3 regions of the Salinicola sp. V024 genome follow, and region 3 is predicted to be linked to each of the others. Evidence: predicted binding sites of a transcription regulator. Region 3 holds the regulator's gene; each other region holds the start of a gene.
What was found. Region 3 encodes sigma-54, which starts transcription at its own class of promoters, with help from an activator protein. Its sites were predicted from a motif close to TGGCACNNNNNTTGCTNT; they were not measured.
Positions count from the first base shown of each region.

Region 1: the regulator sigma-54 is predicted to act here: its motif matches at 8,430-8,447, upstream of glnA (glutamate--ammonia ligase).
Region 2: the regulator sigma-54 is predicted to act here: its motif matches at 6,600-6,617, upstream of ACUN9V_RS14900 (P-II family nitrogen regulator).

Region 1 is NZ_JBQXYB010000013.1:66,589-77,090, reverse strand. It holds gene ACUN9V_RS16395 (ABC transporter substrate-binding protein) at 1-201, shown strand, start outside; gene ACUN9V_RS16390 (branched-chain amino acid ABC transporter permease) at 298-1,608, opposite strand; gene ACUN9V_RS16385 (branched-chain amino acid ABC transporter permease) at 1,608-2,606, opposite strand; gene ACUN9V_RS16380 (ABC transporter ATP-binding protein) at 2,667-3,371, opposite strand; gene ACUN9V_RS16375 (ABC transporter ATP-binding protein) at 3,459-4,229, opposite strand; gene typA (translational GTPase TypA) at 4,443-6,296, opposite strand; gene ACUN9V_RS16365 (nucleotidyltransferase family protein) at 6,527-7,153, shown strand; gene ACUN9V_RS16360 (polysaccharide deacetylase family protein) at 7,150-8,139, opposite strand; gene glnA (glutamate--ammonia ligase) at 8,586-9,992, shown strand; gene ACUN9V_RS16350 (DUF4124 domain-containing protein) at 10,136-10,502, shown strand, end outside.
Region 2 is NZ_JBQXYB010000010.1:135,683-146,184, reverse strand. It holds gene ACUN9V_RS14930 (malate synthase G) at 1-1,180, opposite strand, end outside; gene ACUN9V_RS14925 (alpha/beta fold hydrolase) at 1,522-2,517, shown strand; gene ACUN9V_RS14920 (hypothetical protein) at 2,514-3,059, shown strand; gene ACUN9V_RS14915 (pyridoxal phosphate-dependent aminotransferase) at 3,182-4,294, shown strand; gene ACUN9V_RS14910 (YifB family Mg chelatase-like AAA ATPase) at 4,332-5,852, opposite strand; gene ACUN9V_RS14905 (accessory factor UbiK family protein) at 6,041-6,367, opposite strand; gene ACUN9V_RS14900 (P-II family nitrogen regulator) at 6,679-7,017, shown strand; gene ACUN9V_RS14895 (ammonium transporter) at 7,043-8,293, shown strand; gene glnK (P-II family nitrogen regulator) at 8,462-8,800, shown strand; gene ACUN9V_RS14885 (ferredoxin--NADP reductase) at 9,054-9,830, opposite strand; gene ACUN9V_RS14880 (LysR family transcriptional regulator) at 9,982-10,502, shown strand, end outside.
Region 3 is NZ_JBQXYB010000001.1:627,734-638,235, reverse strand. It holds gene murA (UDP-N-acetylglucosamine 1-carboxyvinyltransferase) at 1-751, opposite strand, end outside; gene ACUN9V_RS02910 (BolA family protein) at 848-1,102, opposite strand; gene ACUN9V_RS02905 (STAS domain-containing protein) at 1,251-1,613, opposite strand; gene ACUN9V_RS02900 (MlaC/ttg2D family ABC transporter substrate-binding protein) at 1,610-2,239, opposite strand; gene mlaD (outer membrane lipid asymmetry maintenance protein MlaD) at 2,344-2,805, opposite strand; gene mlaE (lipid asymmetry maintenance ABC transporter permease subunit MlaE) at 2,802-3,584, opposite strand; gene ACUN9V_RS02885 (ATP-binding cassette domain-containing protein) at 3,581-4,396, opposite strand; gene ACUN9V_RS02880 (KpsF/GutQ family sugar-phosphate isomerase) at 4,608-5,618, shown strand; gene lptC (LPS export ABC transporter periplasmic protein LptC) at 5,878-6,489, shown strand; gene lptA (lipopolysaccharide transport periplasmic protein LptA) at 6,486-7,016, shown strand; gene lptB (LPS export ABC transporter ATP-binding protein) at 7,148-7,873, shown strand; gene ACUN9V_RS02860 (RNA polymerase factor sigma-54) at 8,011-9,462, shown strand; gene hpf (ribosome hibernation-promoting factor, HPF/YfiA family) at 9,581-9,889, shown strand; gene ACUN9V_RS02850 (PTS sugar transporter subunit IIA) at 9,899-10,375, shown strand; gene rapZ (RNase adapter RapZ) at 10,393-10,502, shown strand, end outside.

The DNA of each region.
Region 1 (10,502 bases), on a different contig from region 3:
GTCGCCACCGAGCCGGGCGAGACGATCCTGCCGGGTGAATGGGAGAAAGCCAAGAAGTTGCTCAAAGAGGGTAAGGAGATCAACTATCAGGGCGCTTCCGGCAACCAGGAGTTCGACGACAACGGCGACGTGCCGGGCATCGTGGTCGAAATGGCGGTCGAGGATGGTAAGTTCGTCACCAAGGGTGCGATTGGTGAATAAATAGCGAGCCGCCGACGACTGATCGGCGTCACTGTTCAGATAGCAAAACCCCGAGCTCAGGCTCGGGGTTTTGCGTTTCGGGCTTGGTAAAATCGCTCAATCGTGATGTGCGACCTTCTCCGGTATCAGTCCGCGCGGGGCGAAGCGCAGCACCAGCAGAATCAGCAGGCCGATCACGAACACCCTCGCCTGCAATGCGCGACTGTCGAGATTGCCCGGCTGCCAGTCGAACCAGTGCGAGCCCAGTGCGACGAAGGCGTGCATCACGGCCAGCGCCATCGGCCCCGACATGATCCAGATCACGTAGACCAGCACGGCGCCGAACAGGGTGCCCAGATTGTTGCCCGGGCCACCGAGAATCACCATCACCAACACCAGGAAGGTGTGATTGAGCGGCAGGAAGCCCTGCGGATCGAACAGGCCGTTGAAGCTGGTCAGCGCCGCGCCGCCGATGCCCATCAAAATACAGCCGAAGACGAAGATCTCCTGACGGCGGCGATTGATCGACTTGCCCATGGCCGCGGCGGAGACTTCGTTGTCGCGGATGGCGCGGATCATGCGGCCCCAGGGGGCGTGATAGGCGCGATGGAGCAGGAAGAAGATCACCGCGATCATCACCACAGTCACAGAAAGATAGAGCGCTCTCGCCGTCAGAAAGCCGACGTCACCGGGTTCCGCCACCGGCCAGGACAGCGGCGAGATCGTCGCGGTGCCGCGAGTGAGCCAGTCGGAGTTCTTGAGAAACGCTTTGATGATCTCGGCGATGCCCAACGTCGCGATGACCAGATAGTCGCTGCGAAGGCCGAGGCAGATATGACCGATGAAGTAGCCGACACCGCCGGCCAGCACGCCGCCCACGATCCAGCCCAACCATACCGGCAAGCCCAGGCCGCCGATGAACTCCACCTGGGATTCGATATCGCCGGTCACGCTGCGCAGCCAGCTGATCACGACCAGGTAGCCGACGAGCCCGGCGACGATGGCCAGCGTCGTGCGCAGCAGTTTGGGAACGCCGATGCGATCGAGCCGGCTGATGCCGAAGACCAGCGCGGTCACCACGACCATCGCCAGCAGCACCCAGCCCAGGCGGCCGGGAAGATCGCTCGCCCAGAATTCGTGATTGACGGGGATGCTGAAGAACGTCGCCGAGAAACCGCCCAGCGCCACGAAACCCATGATGCCGGCATTGAACTGGCCGGCGTAGCCCCACTGGATGGTCAGGCCGAGGGCGAGAATCGCATAACAGGAGGCTTCCACCAGCATGCGCGTGGAATAGGCCGGGCCCATGGTCGCGAACACGGCGAGCACGACGATGGCCAGCCCGCCGAACAGCACGAGTTCGCGCTTCGGCATCGCGCGGCGGGGCGCGGTTTGCCTTGAGCTGGGCGTATTGGAAGTCGAGTTCATCAGATCACCTTCCCTTTGAAGATGCCGGTCGGACGCCAGATCAGTACCGCGATCAGAATGAAGAAGGGCACGACGATTTTGTATTCGGTACCCACCAGCGCGAGGTTGTTGGGGAGTTCCAGCCACGTCGGCAGGCTATCGCGCAGCGGTCTGAGCAGCACCGACCAGTTGAATACCGCCAGCGTTTCGGCGAAGCCGACCAGGAAGCCGCCAGCGATGGCGCCATACGGGTGACCGACGCCGCCGACGATGGCAGCGGCGAAGATCGGCAGCAGCAGGAAGAAGCTGAGATCCGGCTTGAAAGCGACATCCAGCGACAGCAGCGTCCCCGCCAGGGTGGCAAGCGACCCGGCGATGACCCAGGTCAGCGTGATGATCAGTTTGGTGTTGATGCCGGAGGCCCGAGCGAGATCGGGGTTGTCGGACATCGCCCGCATCGCCTTGCCCAGTCGGGCCCGCGTCAGAAACAGGTGCAGCCCGACCACGGCGATCACGGTCACGATGAACAGAATGATCTGCGGTTCGGTGAGGATGATCGGTCGGGTCACGCCGGGCACGTCAATGCGAAAGATCTCCTTGCGCGCGTCGACGTAGAGATTCTGGGAGCCGGTACCGGCGAACAACCGGATCAGACCCTGCAGCATCAGGGTGACACCGAGCGACGCGATCACCATCACGATCGGTTTGACGCCGTGATTGCGCAGCGGCTGATAGAACGCGCGATCGATCCCCACGGCGATCAGTGAGGTGATCGCCATCCCCACCGGCAGCATGACGATGGCCGTGGGCAGGCCGAGCGGGTCGCCGGCATGGGGAAAGGCCAGCGTCAGCAGCAGTACGGCGAGGGTGCCGAGGGTCATCATGTCGGCATGGGCGAAGTGGGCGAAGCGCAGGATGCTGTAGATCAGCGTCACGCCGACCGCGCCGATAGCGTAGATGCAGCCGGTGACGCTGCCGGCGATCACCACATAGTTGAAGAAATAGATCAGCTCATTCACGACAGGGTCTCTCTTGAAAGCGGGGTCTCGCGGCCGGGAATACCGGACGACAAGGCGGCGTCAGCCACCGAGGAAGCTCTTGGCCACCTGCGGATCATCGAGCAGCGCCGCGCCGGTATCGGTGAAACGGTTCTGCCCGGCCGCGAGCACGAAGCCCTTGTGCGCGATACGCAGCGCCTGCTTGGCGTTCTGCTCGACCATCAGCACGCCGACACCGGCGGCATTGATGGTCTTCACCCGCTCGAAGATTTCGTTCATGTAAAGCGGCGAGAGCCCGGCGGTCGGCTCGTCGAGCAGCAGCACGCTGGGTTCGTTCATCAGCGCCCGGCCCATGGCCACCATCTGACGTTGGCCGCCGGAAAGCTCGCCGGCCGGCTGACGGCGTTTTTCCAGCAACGGCGGGAAGAATTCGTAGATCTGGGCCTTGAGCCGCGAGGCGGTGGCGGGCTTGAGGAACGCGCCCATCTCCAGGTTCTCCTCGACGGAGAGACTGGGGAAGATGTTCTTCTCCTGGGGGACGAAGCCCATGCCCATTTCCACCAGCTTGTGGGGAGAAAGGTTGGTAATCGCTTCGCCGCGCAGCCGGATCTCGCCCTGGGTAATCGTCAGCAGGCCGAATATGGCCTTGAGCATGGTCGATTTGCCGGCGCCGTTGGGCCCGATGATGACGCCGATCTCATCGGCCTCGATCGTCATGTCGACGCCGTTCAAGATGTTCATGCCGCCGTAGCCGCCATGAACGTCGATTGCTTCGAGTAGTGGCATTGTGTGCTCGTTTGTTATTGCGTCGCGAGTACTGGCTGTTGTTTTCGAGCCTCGAGCCGGTTCCGGGCTCCAGGTCGGTTCTGAAATCTAGGCAGGCTCGGCGCCAAAGTACGCTTCGATCACTTCCGGATTGTTCTGGATCTCGGTGATCGACCCTTCCATCATCACCTGACCCTGGGCCAGCACGATGACCGGATCGCACAGCCGCGCGATCATGTCCATGTCATGTTCGATGACCAGGAAGGTGTAGCCGAGCTCGCGATTGAGGCGTTCGATATTGCCCATCAGGTCACCGAGCAGGGTGCGATTGACCCCGGCGGCGATCTCGTCGAGCAGCACGACGCGGGCATCGGTCATCATGGTGCGGCCCAGCTCGAGGAGCTTCTTCTGGCCCCCGGAGAGATTGCCGGCCAGTTCGTTGCGCACGTGCGAGAGCCCGACGAAGTCGAGCACTTCGAGCGCACGGCGGCGAACTTCGGCTTCCTGACGTCGCACTTCGCCGGGTTTCAGCCAGGTGCTGAACAGCGTCTCGCCTTCCTGGCTCGGCGGCACCATCATCAGATTCTCGAGCGCCGTCAGGTGACTGAACTCGTGGGCAATCTGAAACGTGCGCAACAGCCCTTTATGGAAGCGCTGGTTAGCGGAGAGGTGGGTGATCGCTTCGCCGTCGAGCAGCACCTCGCCGCTGTCGGGCATGAGGCTGCCGGCGATGATGTTGAACAGGGTGGACTTGCCGGCACCGTTGGGACCGATCATCCCGGTGACCGAGCCCTTGGCGACCTGGATCGAGCAGTCGTCGATGACCGTCAGGCCCCCGAACGACTTGCGGATATTGCGGACATCGATGATCGGCGTCATCGGGTTTCCCTTGGCACGTTTTTACTATTGTTCGAGCAAGCCCGCCGATAAGGCGGCGCTCCTGGCAGTCGCTTGTTGATGATGTTGCCGATTGTACAGCGGTCGCTCATCTTGAATAGTCTTTCTTGTTCAACGCTCGAACGCCACAAACGAATACACCCGCCGAAGGGCGGGTGTATCGATGTCACGTCACGCGTTCGAATCGGCGCGTGATCAGCCTTTCTTGCCGGCTCGCTTGCGCTCGTTCTCGGTCAGGTGCTTCTTGCGCAGACGAATATGGCTCGGCGTCACTTCTACCAGCTCATCGGAGTCCAGGAACTCGATCGCCTGTTCGAGCGTGAACTTGATCGGCGGTGTCAGCACGATATTTTCATCGTTACCCGTCGAGCGCATGTTGTCGAGCTTCTTGCCCTTGGTCGGGTTGACCACCATGTCGTTGGCACGGTTGTTGATGCCGATCAGCATGCCTTCGTAGACTTCCGTGGCGTGATCGATGATCAGCTTGCCGCGCTCCTGCAGGGCGTAAAGCGCATAGGCCAGGGCCTTGCCGCCGACCATGGAGACCAGCACGCCGTTACGACGCTCGATCGAGGCGTCCGGCTTCAGCGGGCCGTAATGATCGAAGCGGCTGGTCAGGATGCCGGTGCCCGAAGTCAGGGTCAGGAACTGACCACGGAAGCCGATCAGACCCCGCGCGGGGATGATGAAGTCCAGACGCACACGACCCTTGCCATCCGGGTTCATGTTGGTCATCTCGCCCTTGCGGTAGCCGAGCTCTTCCATCACCGAGCCCTGATGCTGCTCTTCACAGTCGATGATGACTTCTTCGTACGGCTCCTGCTTGACGCCGTCGATCTCGCGGATGATGACCTCGGGGCGGCCCACGGCCAGCTCGAAGCCTTCGCGGCGCATGGTTTCGATCAGCACCGAGAGGTGCAGCTCGCCGCGGCCGGAGACCTTGAATTTCTCCGGGGTCTCAGCCTGCTCGACACGCAGCGCCACGTTATGGATCAGCTCCTGGTCGAGACGATCCTTGATGTTGCGGCTGGTGACGTACTTGCCTTCCTTGCCGGCGAACGGCGAATCGTTGACCTGGAAGGTCATCGAGACGGTCGGCTCATCGACGGAGAGCGGCGGCAGCGCTTCGACGGTGTTGACGTCGCACAGCGTGTCGGAGATCGCCAGGTTGTCGATACCGGTGATGCAGACGATGTCGCCGGCGGTGGCTTCGTCGGTCTGCACGCGTTCCAGACCCATGTGAGTCATCACCTGGCCGATCTTGCCCTTACGGGTCGCGCCTTCCTTGGTGATGATGCTGATCTGCTGGCTGGGCTTGACGCTGCCGCGCTTGATGCGGCCGAGACCGATGACGCCAACGTAGCTGTTGTAGTCCAGCGCCGAGATCTGCATCTGGAACGGGCCGTCGAGTTCGACCTTGGGCGGTTCGACGATGTCGACGATCGACTGGAACATCGGCGTCATATCGTCGGCCATCGCGTCCGGTTCCATGCCGGCGATGCCGTTGAGCGCGGAGCAGTAGATGATCGGAAAGTCGAGCTGCTCGTCGGTGGCGCCGAGGTTGTCGAACAGATCGAAGATCTGATCGACGACCCAGTCCGGGCGCGCGCCGGGACGGTCGACCTTGTTGACCACGACGATCGGCTTGAGACCCTGGGCGAAGGCTTTCTGGGTCACGAAGCGCGTCTGCGGCATCGGGCCGTCGACGGCATCGACCAGCAGCAATACGGAATCGACCATGGACATGACGCGTTCGACTTCACCACCGAAGTCGGCGTGTCCCGGCGTATCGACGATATTGATGTGGTAATTGTGGCCTTTACCGTCGTCCCAGCGGATCGCGGTATTCTTGGCCAGAATCGTGATGCCGCGTTCCTTCTCCTGATCATTGGAATCCATGATCCGGTCTTGGCCTTCGGCCTTGCGATCCAGCGTGCCGGACTGGCTCAGGAGCTTATCGACCAGTGTCGTCTTGCCATGGTCGACGTGGGCGATAATGGCAATGTTCCTAATGCTCTCGATACGAGCGTTAGAGGCGTTGTCACTCATGGGGCGGTTTCCATCGTAAAATGTGTGCGCCCATGTCTAAGTCGATGATCCGCGCTCTAGCGCTGGATCGACGAGTCCCCTGGGCACTGAGTAGGAGGGTCGGGCGCGCATTGTACAGCCAAGCGCGCGACACTGGCTACTTTAGTCTATCGGGATATTGTGTCGATGGATCGCAGGATCTTTCTGGGCGATTTCCGCGCGTGGCGCCAGCCAGAGCGATAGGTAGGGCGATGTCTATCGATCAATACGGCGGTGTGTCTATCGACAAGGGCGGCCACGGTGGTTCGAGGATGCTCATGGGTGATGCCGAGAGAGTGTGCGAGTGGATTCACGCCGATGCCTGGCGCATGAGCGCGCTGCGCCAGGCGCGTTCGCTGGGCTTGCCCGACTGGTGGCTGGCCGCCGGATTCGTGCGCAATCTGGTCTGGGATCGGCTGCACGGCCATGTGCCGTCGACACCGCTCAACGATATCGATCTGGTCTACTTCGCGCCCGCCAGGACCAGCGCGCTGATCGATCGCCAGCAAGAAACGAGCCTCATCGACGCCACCGGTTTGCCCTGGTCGGTGAAGAATCAGGCCCGTATGCATCGCCGACACGGTCATCTTGCCTACACCTCTATAGAGGAAGCGCTGAGCGTGTGGGTCGAGTGTGAAACCGCGGTGGGGGTGACGCTGGATGACGATGACGGTCTTCACCTGATCGCGCCATTGGGTTTGGCGTCGCTGCTGGCCGGACGCGTCACCCACAATCCGCGCCATGGGGATCGCGAGGTGTTTCGTCGTCGGGTCGTTGCCAAGGGGTGGGGTCGTCGCTGGCCGCGACTCGAGATAGAAGGCCTGCCCGGCGAGAGCTAGCTCGGCAGCTTGCCCAGCAACCAGTCGAACAGCCGGCCCGGGCTGTTGGCGACCGGTTGCGTGATCAGAAAACGCGGCAACAGAACGGTGTCGTTCGGCGGCTCCAGCCAGCCGGCACGGCGGGTCAGGACGCGCTCGAAGCCGGCGTTGACGGCCAGTCTGGTCAGCGCCTCGTCCGCAAACTCACTGTTGCAGGCCGCCACGTTCAGCGGTTGGCGGCACAGCACCGCCAACTGATGCTGACTGTCGCGCAGTCGATGGAGCGTCTGAAGACTGCCAGGCGTGGAGCGCGCCGGCATCAGGTTGCCGAAACGAAAGAGTCCGCCCTGTTCGAGACGGCGGATGCTGAACGCATCGAGTGCCTGATCGGTAAATGCCGGTTCGTTACCCAGTGATTCGGCGATCATGCCCAGTGCGGCCCCTTCGTGCGACCGTTCGAGTTCATCGATGTAGATCTTGATCTCCTGGCTGTAACGCTCGTCGCGGTGGCCGTTGGCCAGCGGCGGCATCGGCAGGCTCGCGTCGGCGAGCAGCCGGTGCGCACTAGCGGCGGTATCTTTGCGCCACAGCGCTTCGCCGATGACTTCGTGCCAGCTGCTCCAGGCCTGCTGGGTGACCGGGCAGGGGAGAAACACGTTGGCGGGAAGCGCCAGCCGCTCCAGCGTCGGCGAAACCTGTTTGAGCGTGTCGCGCCAGCCGCCGTCGAATGTCAGCGCAATCCGGGGCAGTTGATCGTGGTGCAAGTGCAACGCGCTTTCCAGACTGACGATCTGGGCGCTTTCAGTGAGACTTTCCAGCAGTTGCCGGAAGCTGTCCGGGCCCAGACACCAGTCGGATCGATGTGGCAGGCGGGCCTCGGCTTCGTCAGCCATCACCCGGCGCAGGGCTAGAATGGCGCTGCGGCCCCACAATGGTTCACTCAGATTGAGGCGCCAGTGGCCCCTTAGGCGTTGTACGACGTCCTGTGTACGATCCAGCCTGGGCATGGGAAATTCCGTTACTGAAGTCGTTGATCGCCATCGCTTCCGGCGCCTTTCTATACTCTCTACAGTATCCGTTGCCGATCGCGTTTGGGCAAAGTTTCCGGGCGAAGTCGTGCGAGACATTGTGGTGCATTTGACTCTATAGGCGCGCCAAACTGGTGCATAAGGCAATCAACCGATCTAGGCTGAAAGCCAATAGAAAGGCCGTGAGTCTCGTATGAAGCTTTCGATCTGTAGGGAATCGTCTTTTTTATCATCCGCTTACGGCTTCATTTCACCGCTTTGCTTCATTTTGGCACATTCTCTGCATGACAATGTAAAAACGGTGTGCGCGTGGGCAAGAGTGCCGACTTCATGCTACAAAATACGCACGCCACACATACGTACGCCAAACAACGGTGTTGGTCATTCGCCAACGAATCGAGCCATGGCTCACAGTGGAGGACAACATGTCTGAGAAAACCCTCGCCCTTATCGAAGAACACGACGTCAAGTGGGTGGATTTGCGCTTTACCGATACCAAGGGCAAGGAGCAGCACGTCACGATCCCTGCCACTGCCATCGATTCGGATTTCTTCGAAGACGGCCAGATGTTCGACGGCTCTTCCATCGAAGGCTGGAAAGGCATCAACGAGTCCGACATGATTCTGCGTCCGGAAGACGGTACCGCGTTTCTCGACCCGTTCACCGAAGACTCCACCCTGGTGCTGCGTTGCGACATCATCGAGCCGGCCACCATGCAGGGCTATGAGCGCGATCCGCGCTCCATCGCCAAGCGCGCCGAAGCCTATCTCAATAGCACCGGCCTGGGTGACACCGCGTTCTTCGGCCCGGAGCCGGAATTCTTCATTTTCGACGAAGTGCACTGGAAGTCCGATATCGAGGGCTCCATGTACAAGATCTCGTCCGAAGAAGGTGCCTGGTCCACCGACCGTCAGGTCGAAGGCGGCAACCTGGCGCACCGTCCGCGCGTCAAGGGCGGCTACTTCCCGGTTCCGCCGGTCGACAGCTTCCACGATATCCGTAGCGCCATGTGCAACACGCTGCAGGCGATCGGTCAGGAAGTCGAAGTGCATCACCACGAAGTGGCCAACGCCGGTCAGAACGAGATCGGTGTCAAGTTCAACACGCTGGTGAAGAAGGCCGACGAAGTTCAGGAAATGAAGTACGTCATCCACAACGTGGCGCACGCTTACGGCAAGACGGCGACGTTCATGCCCAAGCCGCTGGTGGGCGACAACGGTTCCGGTATGCACGTTCACCAGTCTTTCTGGAAAGACGGCACCAACCAGTTCGCGGGTGACGAGTACGCAGGTCTGTCCGAGATGGCGCTTTATTACATCGGCGGCATCATCAAGCATGCGCGTGCTCTGAACGCCTTCACCAACGCCTCGACCAACTCCTACAAGCGTCTGGTGCCGGGCTTCGAAGCGCCGGTCATGCTCGCCTATAGCGCGCGTAACCGTTCCGCGTCCATTCGGATTCCGTATACCTCCAACCCGAAAGGCAAGCGTGTCGAGACGCGTTTCCCTGACCCGACGGCCAACCCGTACCTGGCCTTCTCGGCGATGCTGATGGCCGGGATCGACGGCATCAAGAACAAGATTCATCCTGGCGATGCCATGGACAAGAATCTGTATGACCTGCCGCCGGAAGAAGGCAAGAAAGTGCCGACCGTGGCGACCAGCCTCGATCAGGCGCTGGAAGCACTCGACGCCGATCGCTCCTTCCTGACCGAAGGCGGCGTGTTCACCGACGAGATGATCGACGCCTACATCGCGCTGAAGAGCGAAGACGTCGAGCGCCTGCGTCTGGCGACGCATCCGGTCGAGTTCGATCTCTATTACAGTGTCTAAACGGGCTTGAGCGTATAGCCCCGCGGACCTGACGGAAGCCCCACTCTGGTGGGGCTTTTTTCGTGGCACGTCACGTTCGTGCGCTTTCAGCCGATGTTGTGCCTGGCCGATAGGAGATATCGGACGATAACGGAGGGGTGGCGATGTCGGTACGAATGTTGGGTTTGAGGACCTGGGTTGGCCTGGCGGCTGGCATTGTCTCGTCGGTGATTGTCTCGCCGATGCCTGTCTTGCCGATGATTATCTCGTCGGCCCAGGCGGCGTCGGTGTACCGTCATGTCGACGCTGACGGTAACGTGGTCTACAGCGATGAGCCGCGGGCCGGGCATCGCGTGGATCTCAAGCCGATTACGGTGGTCGACCCTGACACGCCCGACATCCGCACGCGCTCAGACCAGCCGACGCCGGCATCCGCCTCGGCGGTCGACTATGAGCGCTTCACGATTTCCAGCCCGCATGACGAGCAGACGCTGCCCACCGGCCAGGCCGGCAACGTTCAGGTGCAGCTGG
Region 2 (10,502 bases), on a different contig from region 3:
CGCGCGAATTGCCCAGAGAGGTTTCAGCATCGCGCTTCAGATCGTGGATGCCGATCAGCGAGGTCATCACCGCATCCAGCACGCCCTCGGGGATTTCGTTGCCGTCGCCGTCGAGAATGGCCGGCGTCGTCATCAGATGACCGACGTTACGCACGAACATCAGCGAGCGGCCCGGCAACGTCAGCGAGCTGCCGTCCGGCAGGGTGTAGTCGCGATCCGGATTGAGCCGCCGGGTCACGGTTTTGCCGCCTTTGTCGAAGCGCTCCTCGAGATCGCCTTTCATCAGCCCGAGCCAGTTGCGATAGACCAGCGTCTTGTCGTCGGCGTCGACCGCGGCGATGGAGTCCTCGCAGTCCATGATCGTGGTGATTGCCGCTTCGACCAGCAGATCCTTGACGTGGGCCGGATCGGTCTTGCCGATCGGGTGTCCGGCATCGATCTGGATCTCGAGATGCAGACCGTGGTTGGAGAGCAGAATGGCGTCCGGCGAGGCGGCATCGCCCTGAAAGCCGACGAACTGGCCGGGATTCTTCAGCCCGGTATCGCGCCCGCCTTCCAGCTTCACCGTCAGATGGCCGTCGCGAATCGCATAGCCGATCGCATCGCGATGCGTGCCGGTCGCCAGCGGCGCGGCCATGTCGAGCACGTTGCGAGCGTAGGCGATCACCTTGGCACCGCGTTCGGGGTTGTAGCCGCTGCCCTTTTCGGCGCCGTCCTCTTCCTTGATCACGTCGGTGCCGTAGAGGGCGTCGTAAAGACTGCCCCAGCGGGCGTTGGCGGCATTCAGCGCATAGCGGGCGTTGTTGACCGGCACCACCAGCTGAGGGCCGGCCTGACGCGCGATCTCGGCATCCACGTTGGTGGTGGTGGCCTCGACGCTCGCCGGCGCATCGACCAGATAGCCGATCTTCTTGAGGAAGGCGCGATAGGCCGCCATGTCCTCGATCTTGCCCGGATTGGCCTGGTGCCACTCATCGAGCTTGGCCTGGAGACGATCACGCTCGGCCAGCAGCTCCCGATTGCGGGGCGCGAGATCGTGCACCAGCGCATCGAAGCCGGTCCAGAACGCCTCGGCCTCGATACCGGTGCCCGGCAAGGCTTCATCGACGATGAAGCGCTCGAGCACGGTGGCTACCTGCAGACGATGATGCGTGCTACGTTTTGTCTTGTCGGTTGTCATGTCAGTCTCCAGATCGATGAGCGATCAGGTCACGACAGCAGCATCGGCACCTCGTTCCGGCCGTCATTTCAACGTACCAGCCTTTCGCCGTGCCATCCTGTTCTCGCCGCCGTGTCCGAAATTCATTTATGGAAAATATTTCCATAAAACTGTTCCCCGATAATAATCAGCCTGACGCGAATTGTCTTCCTCGACCTTCGTCACCCCCGCCGGCTTCATCACTCCCCGCCAGCTTCGTCATCTCCCGCCAGTTCCCGTAACGATCTCCGAGCCTCATCTGCGTCATGTCATGGTCTCGGCCGCGCACGACGAGTAGCATGGTCGAACCAGGAGACACATGCATGCTCGACTTTTCACGACTCAAGGCTATCGGCCCCTTCCGGCACATCGAAACCCCCACCGATTCGCCACTCGCTGGCTATCTCGATCATTACCGGCTGATGCCACTGCTGAGTGCCAACGACAATCTGCAACTTCACGCCGGCTTTCTGCAGGCCGAGGGCGAGCAGGGCCGGACCTTCGACCTGTGGACTCAGGTGTGGGCCCCGCCCGCTCCCCGCGGGACGATCTTCGTGGTGCATGGCTATTTCGACCACCTGGGGCTCTACGGCCACCTGCTGGAGCGTCTGCTGGCGCTCGGCTGGCAGGTCGTGATGTGGGACCTGCCCGGCCACGGGCTTTCCAGCGGCGCTCGCGCCACCATCGATGACTTTACCGACTACGTGAAGTGCTTCAACAGCGTCGAGCGCCAGATCGCCGAGCGACACCTGGCGCCGGGGCCATGGCTGGCGATCGGCCAGAGCACGGGGGCTTCGATCGTCGCTACCGACGCCCTGGCGCGCGGCGAGCAGGCGCCGTGGCAAGGGCTGGTGTTGCTGGCGCCGCTGGTTCGGCCCTGGGGCTGGAACCAGTCGCGCTGGCTACACCGTATCGCCAGTCCGTTCGTGGATACCATTCCCCGAAAGTATCGCGCCAACACCACCAATCTCGACTTTGCCGACTTTTTACGCCTTCACGATCCGCTGCAGGACGATCACCTGGCGCTGACCTGGGTCACCGCGATGCGCCGCTGGATGCCGACGCTGCTGAAGCGCCCGCCCAGCGAGCTGCCGGTGCTGATTCTGCAGGGAGAGCAGGATCTTACCGTGGATTGGAGCTGGAACCTCAAGGCGCTACGACGCAAGTTTCCGCGCGCTCAAGTGGTGCGTCATCCCCAAGCCCGTCACCACCTGGTCAACGAAGCGGAGCCGATTCGCCGCGTCCTGTTCGAGGCGCTCGACGATTTTCTGACCCGCTTCGCCGCCGCGCATCCACCCGATTCTGTGACAGCGCCATGAGGTCATGGATCACCCCTTCGGGGCTTGTCCGCCCGATGCTCACCCGACTGGCGCTGGCCGGTCTGGTGCTCATCCTTTTGAGCGGCTGCGCCGGCTTCGGCGAGCCCGCCCCGGGTAACCGGGAGACGCGAGCGCTGCGGGGCCTGGCGGACGGCGCGGCCAGAGGATTGCTCGAGGCCCCGCCCTGGGATGCCGAGAACGCCTCGGCCGTGACGATTCTGCTGCGTCCAGCGGAGGTCGACGCCACTCTGCCGATCTCCCCCGAGGCGCTCAACGAAGCGTTGGCGCGGGGATTGCTGAGTCAGGAGAAGGCCCCTCACGTACTCGATTGGGCTCCCGCGTCGATGTCGCGGAGCACCAGCGAACAGTGGCTGCTCCAGGCTCGACTGAGCGCCGAAGCACCGCCGCTGCGGCTGAGCGACCGCATTCTGCAGCCCTATCATCTGCAGTTCGATCTGTCCCGACCGGGGGACGAACAATCCCACTGGCGGTGGCAGGCCCGCGGCGCGGTGGATCTCGACGCCCTGCCAGCCGGGTCCTGATCGGCACCGTAAAGACGCCGACGATCGTTCGCTGGCATCGACCTTTATCCTCGACTCTTCTCGATGACTATCGTCAATTGCTATCTTCCGTCGCAACCGTTATCGCCATGACTGAGATGCCCATGTCCCGCTTTGCCCGCCACCTCGTCAATCAGGACGGCCCCCATAATCCGTTCCCCGGTCTGCAGGCGCTGGAGCGACGCCTGGGCCATTCACTCCCTCATCGCATCGGCTCCAACGAGGGGCTGGACATGCCCCACCGGGCGCTGACCGCACGGTTTGGCAGTGAAGTGGCCGATCTTGCCCGCACCTACGGCGACGCCGAGGCGTGGCAGGTTCGCCAGCTGCTGGTCGAAAGCCTGGAGCTGCCAATGGACGCGCTGCTGGTGGATGCGGGCGCGGACAGCCTGATGGCGCTGGCGCTGCGGGCGCTGTGCGAAGCGGGCGACACGGTCATCACCAGCGCCGGTACCTACCCGACCTGGAGCTATTTCGTGCGCGGCCAAGGCTGTCGTCAGGTCGAAGTGGCGTACGCCTGCGGCCCGGGATATCTGGCGCCGGATCTCGAGGCGCTGGCGGCCGCGGCGACCCGCGAGCGGGCCCGGGTCGTCTATCTCGCCAATCCTGACAATCCGAGCGGCCATCTTCACAGCGATGCCGACGTCGTGGCGCTGCGGGATCGTCTGCCGGAAGACTGCACCCTGGTCCTCGACGAGGCCTACCATGATTTTCGTGGCGATGCGTGGTCGCCGGCCGCCAACGCCGCCTGGCCCGGGGTGATCCGGCTGCGCACCTTCTCCAAGGCCCACGGACTCGCCGGCCTGCGCGTGGGCTACGCCATTGCCACGCCGGAAACCCACGCCATGCTGTCGAAGGTGAGGATTCACTACGCGGTTTCCTCGCTGGCGCTGACCGCCGCAGAGACCGTGCTAGCCCATCCCGACGAAACCCGCGAACACGTGGCGGCAGTGGTCGATCGACGCGAGGCGCTGAGTCATTGGTTGCGGAACCACGGGGCCGAGGTACTGCCCAGTACCACCAACTTCGTCACCCTGATGTTGGAGGACGCCGAGCAGGCCGCTGCGATTCATCGAAACCTGCTGGCAGAAGGCACGCTGATTCACCGCCCGGCGCATCCGGCATTGGGCCACGTGCTGCGGATCAGTGCACTCGACGACGCGCTGGTGCCGGGGCGTCTGGAGACGCTGGCCGCGGCGCTGCGAGCCGAGAGCTGAGGACCGAGAGCCGAGAGCTGATCGCCGTTTTCTGACGTCAGGCGCGCATGGGGTCGCTGGCGTTCAGCATCCGGTCGAGCTGGCGATAGCCGATCGCTTCCATCAGCTGCGCCTTGCCGACCCGCGCCTCGCCGCTCAGATCGGCCAGAGTCAGCGCCACTCGCAGCACGCGGTGATAGGCGCGCGCCGAGAGATTGAGCCGGTCCAGCACGCTGGCGAACCATTGGCGCTCGTCCGTCGTTAACGCACACGCCGCCTCCAGCTCGGGCCCCGGCAGGCGGGCGTTGAGCCAGCCTCGCGCCTGCTGGCGCCGGCGGGCGGCCAGCACCCGTTCCAGCACACTGGCGGATGACTCCCCCGGCGTCTGGTCGGTCAACTGGGTGGCGGGTAGCGCCGGCACCTCGACCTGAAGATCGATGCGATCCAGCAGCGGCCCGGACAGCCGCGACTGATAGCGCTGGATCTGCGCGGCGCTGCAGTGGCAACGCTTGCGCGGGTCGCCGAGGTGCCCGCAGGGGCAGGGGTTCATGGCGGCGACGAGCTGGAAGCGGGCCGGAAAGCGGCGCTGATGATTGGCCCGGGAGACCAGAATCTGCGCCGACTCCATCGGCTCCCTCAGCACCTCCAGCACGTGGCGGTCGAACTCGGGGAGTTCATCCAGAAACAGCACGCCCTGGTGCGCCAGCGATATCTCGCCGGGGCGCGGGCGCGAACCCCCGCCCACCAGCGCCACGCTGCTCGACGTATGGTGCGGGTTACGAAACGGTCGCTGGCCCCAACGCTCCAGAATCGGCAGCCCGCAGACCGAGCGCACGGCGGCGACCTCGAGCGATTCGTCCTGGGTCAGCGGTGGCAGAATACCGGCCAGACGGCTCGCCAGCATGGTCTTGCCGGTGCCAGGCGGTCCCGCCAGCAGCAGGTTGTGACCGCCGGCGGCGGCGACTTCCAGTGCCCGGCGCGCCTGGTGCTGGCCTTTGACATCCGCCATGTCCGGCGGTGCCACGCGCGACTGATGGGGCGCCTCAAATTGGTGCACCGGGAGTTTTTCCCGACCCAGCAGATGCCCCACCACCTGCAGGATATGCCCCGCCGCGAACACCTCCACGCCATCGGCCAGCGCCGCTTCGTCGGCATTGGCGAGCGGAACGATCAGCCCCCGCCCGGCCCGGCGCGCCGCCAAGGCCGTGGGCAGTACGCCCGTGACCGGGCGCAGCGAGCCATCCAGGGCCAGTTCGCCGACGATTTCGAGGGTCGCTGCAGATTCCACCGGCACCTGGCCGGACGCCATCAGGATGCCCAGGGCGATCGGCAGATCGAAACGCCCGCCGTCCTTGGGAAGATCGGCGGGCGCCAGATTGAGCGTGATGCGACGTGAGGGAAATTCGAAACCCGCGTTGATGAGTGCGCTGCGTACCCGCTCGCGACTCTCCTTGACCGCGGCATCCGGAAGCCCGACCAGCGTCAGCCCCGGTAGACCGTTGCTGAGGTGAACCTCGATCAAGACTTCCGGCGCCTCGAGTCCAAGGCTGGCGCGAGCGCGCACGATGGCAAGGGTCATGTCGTCTCCCAGGTCGGCACCTGGGCGGTCGCCGCAGGCCAAAGAGTCGCCGGGCGGCGCCTCCTCAACCTACACAACTACATATTGTTACGTGTTTTCGCAACCTTTGGTGACCATTGTCGGCCCCGGTAAGCGGTTTCCCGATTGTCCGTCATCCAGCGATGACACATTTTCGTGACCGCGCTCGATCAGGGCTTCTTGCCGTGAGCACTGCCATCCACGTCGTCCGCGGGCGGGGTTACCGGCTCTACCCTGGGCTGCGCCGCCTGCTCGCTCTGCAGGGTATTTTCCAGTGCCGCGACCTGCTCTTCCAGCGCTTCGACGCGCTCACGCGTACGCTGGAGCACTTCCATCATGATGTCGAAGTCCTCTCGCGAAACGATCTCCATGCGCTCGATCGCTCCGCGGAGCACGCCCTGCATGTTGCGCTGGATATCTCCCGGCGCCTGGGACGCACCGTGAAGTTTGTCGCCCAGCTGCTTGGTCAGACGTTCGAATCGATCCTGTGCCGACATGACGTTATCTCCTTGAGGGTCGGATGCCTTGATGGCTTGCCGTTCAGCATACGCAAAGTTGTGCCGTTACGCCTGCGCTCGACCGCCCAGATCCGGCTGCTCACGAAAGGTGCGGCCTCGAAAGAGACGTGCGTTATTTTGGTGCAATTCAGAGTTGCACGATCGGTAGCGGTAACACGAAAAGCCATAAAAATAACGATAGATAGCTGATTTATATATCTTAAACCTCAGATGGCACGCGTCATGCGTATACCCCAAGGGCGCAAGCCGACTCGACTACGGGCCGACTCGACTATGGGAGAGGTAAAGGGATGAAACTCATCACCGCCATTATTAAACCCTTCAAGCTCGACGATGTGCGTGAAGCATTGGCCGATAACGGCGTGCAGGGCATCACCGTCACAGAAGTGAAAGGGTTTGGTCGCCAGAAAGGCCATACCGAGCTTTATCGCGGCGCGGAATACGTCGTCGATTTCCTGCCGAAGGTGAAGGTCGAGGTTGCCGTCGACGACGAGCGCGTCGATGGCGTGCTGGACTCGATTCGCAATGCGGCCAACAGCGGCAAGATCGGCGACGGCAAGCTGTTCGTCACGCCACTCGAAGATGTGATCCGGATTCGAACCGGGGAACGCGGGGCCGACGCCGTTTGACGGCGCGGAACGAGGAGACAAAAGAATGAATGATCAAGTGGTTCAACTTTCCTACGCACTCGACACCTTCTACTTCCTGGTGACGGGCGCTCTGGTGATGTGGATGGCGGCCGGTTTCGCCATGCTCGAGGCGGGGCTGGTCCGTGCCAAGAACACCACCGAGATCCTGACCAAGAACGTGGTTCTCTACGCCATTGCCTGCACCATGTATCTGCTGGTCGGCTATCACATCATGTACTCGAGCGAGAGCGGCGGCTTCTTCCCCAACCTGGGTTTCCTGATCGGTGCGGAACACAGCGTCGACGACGTGATGTCCAGCGGCGGCGATGTCTACTACTCCGCTCGCTCCGACTTCTTCTTCCAGGTCGTATTCGTTGCTACTGCCATGTCGATCGTCTCCGGCGCCGTTGCCGAGCGCATGAAGCTGTGGGCGTTCATGCTCTTCGCCGTCGTCATGACCGGCTTCATCTATCCGGTTCAGGGCTACTGGAAATGGGGCGGCGGGTTCCTCGACGCAGCCGGCTTCCAGGATTTCGCCGGTTCCGGTGTGGTCCACCTGTGTGGCGCGACAGCCGCCTTCGCCGGTGTGCTGCTGCTGGGCGCACGCAAGGGCAAATATGGCAAGAACGGCGCCATCTACGCGATTCCTGGCTCCAACCTGCCGCTGGCAACGCTGGGCACCTTCATCCTGTGGCTGGGCTGGTTCGGTTTCAACGGTGGCTCCGAACTGATGGTCTCCAATGTCGGTGAAGCCAATGCCGTCGCCCAGGTCTTCGTCAATACCAATGCGGCCGCTGCCGGTGGCGTCATCGCCGCGATCATCCTGGCCAAGCTGTGGTTCCGCAAGGCGGACCTGACCATGGCGCTGAACGGCGCGCTGGCTGGCCTCGTGGCCATCACTGCCGAGCCGCTGGCTCCCACCGCCCTTGGCGCGACACTGATCGGCGCCGTCGGCGGCCTGCTGGTGGTCGTCGCGATCGTTACGCTGGACAAGGTCAAGGTCGACGATCCGGTCGGCGCGATCTCGGTTCACGGCGTGGTTGGCATCTGGGGCCTGATCGCGGTGCCCTTCTCCAACGGTGATGCGACGTTCGCTGCGCAGCTGCTGGGAATCGTGACCATCTTCGCCTGGACCTTCATTGCCAGCCTGATCGTGTGGGGCATCATCAAGGCAGTGATGGGTATCCGAGTCTCCGAAGAAGAAGAATATGAAGGCGTCGATATCGCGGAATGCGGTATGGAAGCCTATCCTGAATTCAACGTCGGCAAGAAGTGAGCCGACACACCGAGTGAGCTGGCGTGCTCCCCTGGCCCCCTTCGGGGGGCCTTTTTTAATTCCCGCGATCGGCGGTGTATGCTTAAACTAACAGTCGTATGGCATCCGTAAGGCCACTCCAAGACTTGAGCGCACATCATCCGCCTATCGCATGCGAGGAGAACTTCCATGAAACTGGTTACCGCCATCATCAAACCGTTCAAGCTGGACGACGTGCGTGAGTCTCTATCCGAGATCGGCGTGCAGGGCGTCACCGTGACCGAGGTCAAGGGTTTCGGTCGTCAGAAGGGCCACACCGAGCTCTACCGCGGTGCCGAATACGTGGTCGACTTCCTTCCCAAGATCAAGCTCGAGGTCGCCGTCGACGACTCCATGAGCGACCAGGTGATCGACGCGATCACCAAGGTGGCCAACACCGGCAAGATCGGCGACGGCAAGATCTTCGTCTCGCCGCTGGAGCAGGTCATCCGTATTCGTACCGGCGAGACCGGCAAGGACGCCGTCTAAAGCCGCAAGCCGCAAGCCGCAAGCCGCAAGCCGCAAGCCGCAAGCCGCAAGCCGCAAGCCGCAAGCCGCGAAAATCAGAATGCTGCCCTTGAACGAGAAGATGCCAGCGACGATATCGTCGCTGGCATCTTTCGTTCGGAACTCGAAACCGATTTTTGCTTTTGCTCGTAGCTCGTAGCTCGTAGCTCGTAGCTCGTAGCTCGTAGCTCGTAGCTCGTAGCTCGTAGCTCGTGACTAGGGTTACTTCTCGACCTTACTTTTCAACAAAGGCGCGCTCGATGACGTAGTCACCCGGCTCGCCCATCCGCGGCGAAATGGCGAAGCCCAGCTCGTCGAGCAGGCCGCTGGTCTCCTCGAGCATCGCCGGGCTGCCGCAGATCATCGCCCGATCCTGTTTCGGGTCCAGCGGCGGCAGGCCGGTGTCCTCGAACAGTTTGCCACTGCGAATGTGATCGGTCAGACGCCCCATGGTGTGGAACTCCTCGCGCGTCACCGTCGGGTAGTAGACCAGCTTCTCGTGGATCTCGTCGCCCAGGTACTCGTGCGCCGGCAGCTCCCTGGAGATGAAGTCGGCGTAGGCCAGCTCGCTGACCGAGCGTACGCCGTGAATCAGCACGACCTTCTCGTAGCGCTCGTAGACTTCAGGATCCTGGATCAGACTCATGAAGGGTGCCAGACCCGTGCCGGTGGAGAGCATGTACAGGTTGCGGCCCGGCAGCAGATCGTCACAGACCAGCGTACCCGTCGGCTTGCGGCTGACCATGATCTGGTCGCCGACCTTCAGGTGCTGCAGACGCGATGTCAGCGGGCCGTCCTGCACCTTGATGCTGAAGAACTCGAGATGATCTTCGTAATTGGGGCTGGCGACCGAGTAGGCGCGCACCAGCGGCTTGCCGTCCACTTCCAGGCCGATCATGACGAACTGCCCGTTCTTGAACCGCAGGCTGCGCTCGCGTGTGGTGCGGAAACTGAAAAGCGTGTCGTTCCAGTGATGAACGCTCAACACCTCTTCCAACGCAAACTTGCTCATGATCGGGTCCTTGCGATAACGACGAACGATAATAGCGAAAAGGCATAACCGAGATGCCGAGTAGATGGTCGAACTATAAGAAAAACGCGGTATTCTGTTAAGTGGATTATTTGGATAACCTATATCCACAGAACCGATAAAGGATGCCGGCATGCGCTATACCCTGCGTCAGCTCGAGGTGTTCGTGGCCATCGCTCAGCAGCAGAGCGTGTCTCGCGCCGCCGAGACGCTGTCGATGTCGCAGTCGGCGACGAGCACCGCTCTGTCGGAGCTCGAAAAGCAGTTCGACTGCCAGCTGCTGGATCGGCTCGGCAAGCGTCTCAAGTTGAATGCGCTGGGTTTTCAGCTGCTACCCAAGGCGGTGGCGTTGCTGGATCGGGGCGAGGAGATCGAGGAGCTGCTGCAGGGACAATCCGGCATCGGCTCACTGGAAGTGGGCGCCACGCTGACCATCGGCAACTATCTGGCGACGCTGTTGATCAGCGACTTCATGCAACGCTACCCCGAAAGCCGGGTCAGGCTTCAGGTCCGCAACACCGCGTCCATCGTCGAGCGTATCGCCTTGCACGAGCTGGACCTGGGGCTGATCGAAGGCGACTGCCAGCATGACGATATCGTCATTCAACCGTGGATCGAAGACGACCTCACCGTGTTCTGCTCACCACGCCACCC
Region 3 (10,502 bases):
CACGACCGCCGGTCGCGGCCCCGGCAACCAGAAAAGTTCCGGTCTCGATACGGTCCGGCATCACCTCGTAATGACAGCCGTGAAGACGCTCGACCCCTTCGATCGTGATGGTATCGGTGCCCTGTCCACGAATATTGGCGCCCATGGCGATCAGGCACTCGGCCAGATCGACGACTTCCGGCTCGCGAGCGGCGTTTTCCAGCACGGTGGTCCCTTCGGCCAGCGTCGCTGCCATCAGCAGGTTCTCGGTCCCGGTCACCGTGACGGTGTCGAAAAAGATCGTGGCGCCCTTGAGCTTGCCATTCACACGCGCCTTGATGTAGCCGTTTTCGACCGTGATCTCGGCGCCCATCGCCTCGAGCCCGCGGATATGCAGGTCGACCGGCCGAGAGCCGATGGCGCACCCGCCGGGCAAGGACACATCGGCCGTGCCGAAATGCGCCAGCAGCGGGCCAAGCACCAGGATCGACGCGCGCATCTTCTTGACCAGCTCATAGGGCGCATGACAATCACGCACCTGGGAGCCATCGATCTGGATGCTCATTTTCTCGCCCATGACCGGCTCGATGCCCATGCGCCCGAGCAGTTCTAGCGTCGTGGTGATGTCCTGAAGATGCGGCAGATTGCCGATGGTGACGGGCTCGTCGGCGAGCAGCGTCGCCGCCAGGATCGGCAGCGCGGAGTTTTTCGCGCCGCTGGCCCAGACCTCGCCATCGAGGGGCCCGTTGCCGGTGATGATCAGCTTGTCCATGAAGGTTCGCTATAGAATCGAGAGAGATGATCGACCCGAAGGCCCAGAACGACGTTCGGGCGTCGATTTTGAATCAACCGCCTAGGATTCTGTGAATCAAGCGCCCAGGTTTTCAGGCGCCTTTTGCCACTGCGCCGGCGTAAAGGTCTTGATGGTGATGGCGTGCAGCGCGCCGGACGCGATCTCGTCGGATAGCGCGCCGTAGATCAGCTGCTGGCGCTTGACCGGGCTCATGCCGTCGAAGACATCGCCCACGGCGATCACCTGGAAGTTGCAGCCTTCGCCCTGAATATGAAACTCGCAGCCGTCGATCTGATTCTCGAGGCGGCTTTTGACATCGCTGGGTTGCATGACGATCGGGCTCCCTTGTGACGGCTGCGCAGAATGCGCAGGGAAAGCGCCACATGGTAGCGGAAAGCGCCCCGTCTTGGCGATCTCGCCAGCGTGTAAAAACGCTGCAAGTCACCGAATGCTACGGGGCGCTAGGATGCGGGAGATGCTAGCGGCCGGCCGGTGCAGGCTCGGCGCAGGTCGTCTCTACAGCCGGCAGCAGTGGCGCCAGCTCGGTGATATCCATCAGTCGCTGAAGCGGCGCCGACAGCGAGACACGGCGCAACGTCAGGGAGTGACGATTGACGCTACGCACCCACACCAGCAGCACACTGAGAACGGCACTACTGGCGACCTGCACGCCGGTCAGATCGAACGAGACCTCGGTCTGTCCCGGCTGATCCGCCAACCAGTGCCGACCCGCCTGGGCCAGTGGGCCGGCACTGTCGAAGTCCGCCTCGCCGCGAATCGTCAGCACGTGATCGTCGACGACTTCCAGCGTGGCGTCCTTGCGCTCGAGCAGCAAGCTCACGCGTCGCCACCCTTCTGGAGCTCGTCGGTACCCACTTCCGGCGCCCAATTGTCGATCACTGCATCGATATCGCGATTGTTGTCACGCATCGACTGATCGAACTGATTGCGGAATGTCAGGCCAAGGTTGATACCGTTGACGATCACATTGATCACCTTCCACTGTCCGTCACTCTGACGCAGCGTGAAGTTGACGGGATAGGTCTCGCCGCTGGTAGAGACGACTTCCATCGATACCGACGCCTGGTCGTCGTAGCGACCTGCCTCCTGTTCGTCTTTCACTCGGAGTGTCTTGTAGTCGAACGTCACCAGCCCTCTGGCGTAGGTATCGATCAGCGTCTTGCGGAACACCTTGACGAATTTCGAACGCTGCTCCGGTGAAGCGCCGCGGAAATAGCGGCCCATCACGCTAGCGCCGATGTATCGAAAGTCGGCCACTTCCGCCATGTTGGTATCGACCAGTTTCGCCAACTCGCCTTCGTGCTGGGCATAGTAGTCCTTCTTGCCATCCAGCTCGGACATCAGCGAGTCGACGCTCTGCTGAATGACCTGCGTCGGCGACTGTGCCGCCTGCGCCGGGGTAATGACGCTTGCCAGACACATCGCGATCAGCGTCAGCCCGGCCATCCAGACGCGGCGCGCCCAGGTATCACGACTTGAAATACTCATGGCGTTACGTGCAGACATCATTTTCATCATCGACTCCTTGTCTACGATCTCGATCTATCGACTTATTTGGACATATTGGACACGAACTGCTGGATGAGTTCCTCCAGCACCAGCGCCTGCTGAGTATCGTGGATGACATCCCCGTCATGCAGCATATCGGGCGCCCCGCCCACGGTCAGGCCGATGTACTGCTCTCCCAGCAACCCCGAGGTCAGGATCGCCGCCGTGGTGTCGTTGGAGAGCTTGCCGTCGTACTTCGAATCCAGCTGCATGGTGACCTTGGCATCGAACCACTTGGGATCGAGCTGGATATCGGTCACCTCGCCGATGCGTACGCCGGACATGGTGACCTTGGCCTGGGGCCGCAATCCGCCGATGTTGGCGAAGTTCGCACTCAGCGTGATGGTATCGTTGGGCATTCCCACGCCCAGGCCACTGACCCTGAGACCCAGGAACACCAGACCCAGAATGCCTGCCAGCATGAAAATGCCGACGCCCAGTTCCAGCAAATTATTGCGCTTCATCCTAGATCTCCAAACATCAACGCGGTGAGCACGAAATCGAGGCCCAATACCGCCAGCGAGGCGTATACCACCGTCCGGGTGGTCGCGCGCGAAATACCTTCCGAGGTGGGAACCAGGTCGTAACCCTGGAACACTGCGATCCAGGTCACGACCAGACCGAATACCAGGCTCTTGATCACACCATTGAGAACGTCATCGACGAAGTCGACGCTGTCCTGCATGTTGCTCCAGTAGGAACCCTTGTAGACACCCAGCCAATCGACGCCGACCAGATATCCCCCCCAGATACCGACCACGCCAAAGAGAACGGTCAGGATCGGCAACGAGATGAAACCGGCCCAGAACCGCGGGGCGACGATACGCCGCAGCGGATCGACACCGATCATCTCCATGCTGGTGAGCTGTTCGGTGGCCTTCATCAAACCAATCTCGGCCGTCAGCGCGGAGCCCGCGCGGCCGGCGAACAGCAGCGCAGCGACCACCGGCGCCAATTCCCGGACCAGCGACAGCGCGACCATCTGGCCCAGAGCCTCGTCCGCCCCGAAACTCACCAGAATGGTGAAGCCCTGCAGCGCCAGCACCATTCCGATGAACAGTCCCGACACCAGCACGATCGCTACCGACATCACGCCAACGAAATGCATCTGGCGAAGCCAGAGATGAAAACCCTCGCGGGAAGGCAGGCAAAAGATCGACTGGATCAGGAACAGACCGGCTCGACCGATCGTGCTCAAGGTGTCGAGGGTGGCCCGACCCAGCGCGGCGATATATCGCGTCATGAGAACTGCCCTGCCGGCGCCAGAATGTCGTCGAAGAAATCCGGAGCCGGATAGTGAAACGGCACCGGCCCGTCGGGCTCGCCATGTACGAACTGCTTTACATGGGCATCGTCATTGACGTTGAGTGTCTGGGGAGTGCCATGCGCCATGACCCGGCCGTCGGCGATGATATAGACGTAATCCGCGATCGACAGTGTCTCCTTGATGTCGTGGGACACCATTACAGCAGTCAATCCGAGGGCCTGATTGACCTTCTTGACCAGCTGCACCAGCACACCCATCGAGATCGGATCCTGACCCACGAACGGCTCGTCGTAGAGCACCAGCTCGGGGTCCAGCGCCACCGCTCGCGCCAGCGCGACACGCCGGGCCATGCCGCCGGACAACTCGGACGGCATCAGATGCCGCGCACCCCGCAACCCCACCGCCTGCAGCTTCATCAACACGATGTCACGAATCATCGCGTTGGGTAGTTCGGTATGAACCCGAAGCGGAAACGCGACGTTCTCGAACACGTCAAGGTCGGAGAACAGGGCGCCACTCTGGAACAGCATGCCCATCCGGCGACGCAGCGTGAACAGCGAACGCCGGGGAAGTTGGTGTACGTCCTGGCCGTCGATGAGGACCTGCCCTCGATCCGGCACCAGCTGCCCCCCGATCAACTTCAACAGGGTAGTCTTGCCGGTTCCGCTGGGCCCCATGATAGCGGTTATCTTGCCGAGCGGAATCTGCAGATCGACACCGCGAAAAATGTCAGTGTTGCCGCGGGAAAAGTGCAGATCCTTGACCTCGACCATAATCGGGTCATCCATGCAGCATCCACCAGTTCAGTGAGATTGATTATCGAACATTGTATCCTAACCTAACCGGCAGCGACCAGCCGTCACTCGACGACGACAAGACCCGCCACCGTTCCGGGGACGAATCCCCGCCCAAACGAAGGTATACTCTCTATCCTTTGCATCGCCTTTGAAGAATCGATCCGAGTGTGATGCTTTCCATACCACGACCGATATGCATGCCATGACCGAATCCCGAACCGCTTCCGCCGAGACGCCGAGCGAACCCGCAGGGCTGGACTTTCGCGCCAGCGCCAGACGTACGCTGACGCTGGAACAGCAGGCCATCGGCGAACTGGTCGAGAAACTCGACGACTCTTTCGACGCGGCCTGCCGGCTACTGCTCGACTGCCGCGGGCGCCTGATCGTGACCGGCATGGGCAAGTCAGGTCACATCGCCCGCAAGATGGCAGCAACACTGGCCAGCACCGGCTCTCCGGCTTTCTACGTTCATCCCGGCGAAGCCAGTCACGGCGACCTTGGCATGATCACCGGCGAGGACGTCGTCATTGCCCTGTCCAATTCGGGCGAGACCCAGGAAATCACCGGCCTGCTGCCGCTGTTCAAACGCCTCGGCGCACCGCTGGTCAGTCTGACCGGCCGGCCGGCCTCCACGCTGGCCCGCTACAGTGACGTGCATATCGATGTCGGCGTTTCTCGCGAAGCCTGCCCCCACGATCTGGCGCCAACTTCGTCCACGACCGCCGCCCTGGCCATGGGCGATGCGCTGGCGTTGGCACTGCTCGAGTCCCGTGGATTCAGTGCCGAGGACTTTGCGCTTTCCCATCCCGGCGGCACGCTCGGCAAACGTCTGTTACTGCGGGTCGCCGATCTCATGCACGACGGCAACCGCCTGCCTCGCGTCGCCACTGGCAGCCCGCTGAGAGAAGCACTGCTCGAGATGACACTCAAGGGCATGGGCTTTACCTGCGTCGTCGATGAACACGGCGTGCTCGCCGGTGTCTATACCGACGGTGATCTCCGTCGAACGCTCGATCAGCGCGGCGATTTCACGCTGCTCCGGGTCGACGACGTCATGACTCGCGGCGGCAAGACGGCGACACCGGAGATGCTGGCTGCCGAAGCGGTGCGGATCATGGAAGACAACCGTATCACCGCGCTGGCCGTGGTCGAGAACGGTATTCCGGTCGGCGCGCTGCACATGCATGATCTGCTGAGAAGCGGCGTGATCTGAACTACGCGGCGTCAAGACCATGCGGCGTCAAAGCGCGGAGGACCCGCCGAGCGCGTCGCCCATTCGGGCATCTATCGCACCATCTATCGAGCCATCTATCGAATCATGGACCCAAGCGTAGATCATCAGGTCGATCACGACACCGATCAGAGCATCGACAAGCGCCGATCATTGCCGCTCGATGAATGCACGCTCGACGAATACGACCGCTATCCTAGATAGCCGATCATGATCCAATCGACCCACACGAGGAGAATCCGTGGCCAAGACGACCCGATTTCAGTCTCCCTGGTGGCGCCGCCTCGGCCTGCTGGTACTGTTGCTGGCACTGGGGGGTGGCTTGACCTATCTGGACCAGCGCGGGGACAACGATAGCGGAGAAACTCTCGGCAATACCGCGGGCGAACCCGATTACTACCTCGAGGATGCCAGCATGACCCGCTACGACGAGCAGGGCCGTGCCTACCAACGGCTGGAAACGCCTCGCCTGGTGCATACCCCGGCCGATGACATCATTCGCACCCAGACCCCTCATGGCTACCTGACCGATGACCAGCAGCGCCAGTGGCAGGTGACCAGTGACACGGGCATCATGAATCGTAGCGGCGAGCAGTTGACGCTGGAAGGCGACGCGCGCCTGGTACAGCCGGAACAGGCCTGGAGCCTGGAGACCCGGACGCTGCATTACGACAGCCGCAAGGCGCATGTCTGGAGTGACACATCCGCCGTGTTGCGTCAGCATGACCAGAGCATGCGTGGCGACCGCTTCGATGCCTGGATCGATGAAGATCGTATGCGCCTGACCGACAACGTGCAGGGTCGCCTGCCACAGCAATCCCAGTCACAGCAACCCAAGGATCAAGGATCATGAGGCGAGAACTCGGCCAACTTCTGGTGCTGACGACGCTGGGCATCGCAAGCTTCTCGGCGAACGCGCTGGAAAGCGACGCCAGCGCGCCGATCGAGATCGCGGCGGACCAGCTCGATATCGATGACCGTCAAGGTACCGCCGTCTACACCGGCGGTGTCGACATGCAGCAGGGCAGCATGCATCTCAAGGCTGCGCGGGTCGATATCCAGCGCGCCGACAACGGTCAGGTCGGCCAGGTCACCGCCAAGGGCGGGGGCAGCGAGCGCGCCTATCTCGAACAGAAGCCGGGGGCCGACCAGGAACTGGTCAAGGGCTGGGGCGATACCGTGGTCTATCACGCCGCAGAACGGCGGGTGGAGCTGATCGGTAACGCCGAACTGCACCAGGGCGGCGATACTTTCGACGGTGCCTACGTCGAGTACTATCTCGACTCACGCCGCGTCCAGGCTCGCGCCAGCCAGGACAGCGACGGCAACAGCGACGGCCGCGTCCGCATGACGCTGACCCCGCGCGAATCGTCCCAATAGCACCTCGACCGCGCCCGGATCCCGAGGGTGCTCGAGACCTGATTTCGAAGTGAGCGGGCCAGATGCCGATCTCCGTCGCGATCGCGACGGTCTGCTCTGCCCCGCGTTGTGCCGTGACAAGGAACGACCGAATGAAAACGCTGACGGCCGCCAATCTGGCCAAGAGCTACAAGGGACGCCGCGTCGTCCATGATTTCAGCCTGACCCTGCGTCAGGGCAGCATCGTTGGCCTGCTGGGCCCCAATGGGGCCGGCAAGACCACGTCTTTCTACATGATCGTCGGCTTGGTCAAGGCGGATGCGGGAAGCGTCCATATCGACGATCACGACCTCAGTCGCGCCCCGATGCACGACCGCGCCCGCGCCGGTATCGGCTATCTGCCGCAGGAGGCCTCGATCTTTCGCAAGCTGAGCGTGGCCGACAACATCATGGCCATCCTCGAGACCCGCAAGGATCTGGACCGCGCCGGACGCCGCCATCATCTCGAGCAGTTGCTCAACGATTTTCATATCGACCACATCCGTGACAACCTCGGCATGAGCCTGTCCGGTGGCGAACGTCGCCGCGTGGAAATCGCCCGGGCACTGGCTACCGAGCCCGCCTTCGTGCTGCTCGACGAACCCTTTGCCGGTGTCGATCCGATTTCGGTCGGCGATATCAAACGTATCGTCCGCCAGCTTCGTGACCGCGAAATCGGCGTGCTGATCACCGATCACAATGTGCGCGAAACGCTCGATATCTGCGATAACGCCTATATCGTCGGCGATGGCCAGATCATCGCGGAAGGTCGTCCGGACGCCATTCTCGACAATCAGCGCGTGCGTGACGTCTATCTGGGCCACGAGTTCCGGCTATGACCGCCTTGCGAACCGGCACCAACTGATGCGAGCCACTGGCATGTTTCTTGCATCGTTTTCCTGCATAAGTCGTTGCACGCCACCCGATCAGTCAGTAACGTAGTCCCCTTCTCGTTGATTGTGACGATCGCCTCACCATGTCCATGAAGCCCTCGCTGCAACTTAGAGTCGGCACGCAGTTGACCATGACGCCTCAGCTTCAGCAGGCGATTCAACTCCTGCAGCTGTCGACGCTCGACCTTTGCCAGGAGATCCAGCAAGCCCTCGAATCCAATCCGATGCTGGAGCTGGAAGAGCCCTATTCCGAAGAGCCCTGTTCCGAAGAAGAGTCTCAGGAAGCGCCCGAGGACGAATGGGCAAGCGATATTCCCGACCAACTGGCGCTCGACAGCGACTGGAGCGACACCTACCAGGATGCCAACGCGGGCTCGCTCAGTGGCAACGGCAGTAGCAGCGAAGACGCGCCGGATTTCGACCGCAATGCAATCGCCACCAGCCTGCACGACCATCTGTCATGGCAACTGGCGATGGGGGATTTCGACGGCCGCGAGCGCGAGCTGGGCGAATGCCTGATCGACGCCATCGGTGACGACGGCTATCTCACCGGCTCACTCGACGAGCTCGCCGCCGGCCTCCGAGCCCAGCGCGGCGAAAGCGTCAGCACGGCGGACCTCGAGCATGTCCTGATGCGGGTACAGCAGTTCGATCCCACCGGGGTCGGCGCCCGCGATCTGCGCGAATGCCTGCTGCTTCAGCTCGGCGCGCTGGCGAGCGAAACGCCGCTGCTGCCCCAGGCCAAGCGGCTGGTACGTCAGTTTCTGGAGGCACTGGCCGGCAACGACCGACGCCTGCTCATGCGGCGCCTGCGCCTGGAAGAAGACGAACTCGACTGCGTCATCGCCTTGATTCGCACGCTCGAACCCCGCCCGGGGCAGCGCTTCGATACCAGTCGCGACCACTACGTGATTCCCGATCTCGTCGCCACGCCCTCCCCCGAGGGCTGGCGTATCGAACTCAACGCCGAATCGCTGCCGCGCCTGCGCATCCAGCCGGACTACGCAGCGCTGATCAAACGCGCCGACAAGAGCGACGACAACACCTTCCTGCGTCAGCACCTCCAGGAGGCCCGCTGGCTGCTCAAGAGCCTCTCCAGCCGCAACGACACCCTATTGCGCGTCGGCCGCGAGATCATGTCGCGTCAGGTCGATTTCCTCGCCCACGGCGAGGAAGCCATGAAACCGCTGATCTTGGCCGACATCGCCGGCAGCGTCGAACTGCATGAATCGACGATTTCCCGCGTCACCACCCAGAAATACATCCACACGCCTCGCGGCGTCTTCGAATTGAAGTACTTCTTCTCGAGTCAGGTCGGTGGCCAGCGAAGCGATGGCGACAGTTATTCGAGTACCGCGATTCGCGCCCGACTCAAGAAGCTGATCGGCGAGGAGCCACCGCGAAAGCCGCTCTCGGACAGCAAACTGGTCGAATTGCTGGCCCAGTCGGAAATCTGCGTCGCCCGGCGGACCGTGGCCAAATATCGTGAAGCCATGGGCATTCCCTCCTCCAGCGAACGCAAACGTCTGGCTTGAGTCCGAGCGGAAGATCAACCAACGCTCGCCAATCTACGTCAGATCGATCACGATGACTTTGCAGTGCCCTGAAAAGGGTTACAATCCGAAGTGCCATCTGCCGCAACAGGAGCGTGCCATGCAAGTGAACGTTACCGGCCACCACGTCGAGCTGACCGACGCCCTACGGGACTATGTTGGAGAGAAGCTCGTTCGTTTGGAGCGTCACTACGACAACATCACCAATGTTCAGGTCACCCTGAGTGTCGAGAAGGAGCGTCAACAGGCTGCCTGTACCCTGCATGCCGCTGGCGCCGATCTACACGCCGAGGCTAGCGAAACCGACATGTACGCCGCCATCGATTCGCTGGCCGACAAACTCGACCGTCAACTGGTCAAACACAAAGAGAAGGCACAAGCCCGCGCCCAAGGCGCTGGCGCCCGTTAACGCCTGATGATGACACTGGAAAGCATTCTGCCCCCCGAACGTACCCTTTACGGGGTCACGGGGGGCAGCAAAAAACGTCTGCTGGAATTCTTCAGCACCTTCATCGCCCAAAACACACCCAGCCTGGATAGCCAGGAAGTTTTCAGTCGTCTGATCGGCCGCGAGCGGCTGGGCAGCACGGGAATCGGTCACGGCGTTGCCATCCCTCATGCGCGCAGCCCTCACTGCAAGGTGCCGGTGGCCGGTTTCATGCGCCTGGAGGATGCGATCGACTTCGATGCGATCGATGGCGAACCGGTCGACCTGGTGTTCGTACTGCTGGTGCCGGAAGAGGCCGATGAAGCCCATCTCTCGCTGTTGGCAGAAGTCGCCGGCATCATGAGCCAGAGCAGCGTCCGCCAGCAGTTGCGTCAGGTCGAGACGCAGGCCGCGCTGCACGATGCGCTGGTCGACGCCATCCGCCATCACAGCAGCGACGACGGTTAAATCAGGACGGACAAACCATGCAGCTCGTCATCATCACCGGCCTCTCGGGATCGGGAAAATCGATCGCCTTGCAGGCGCTGGAAGATCTGGGCTACTACGCCATCGACAACCTTCCGGCCAATCTGCT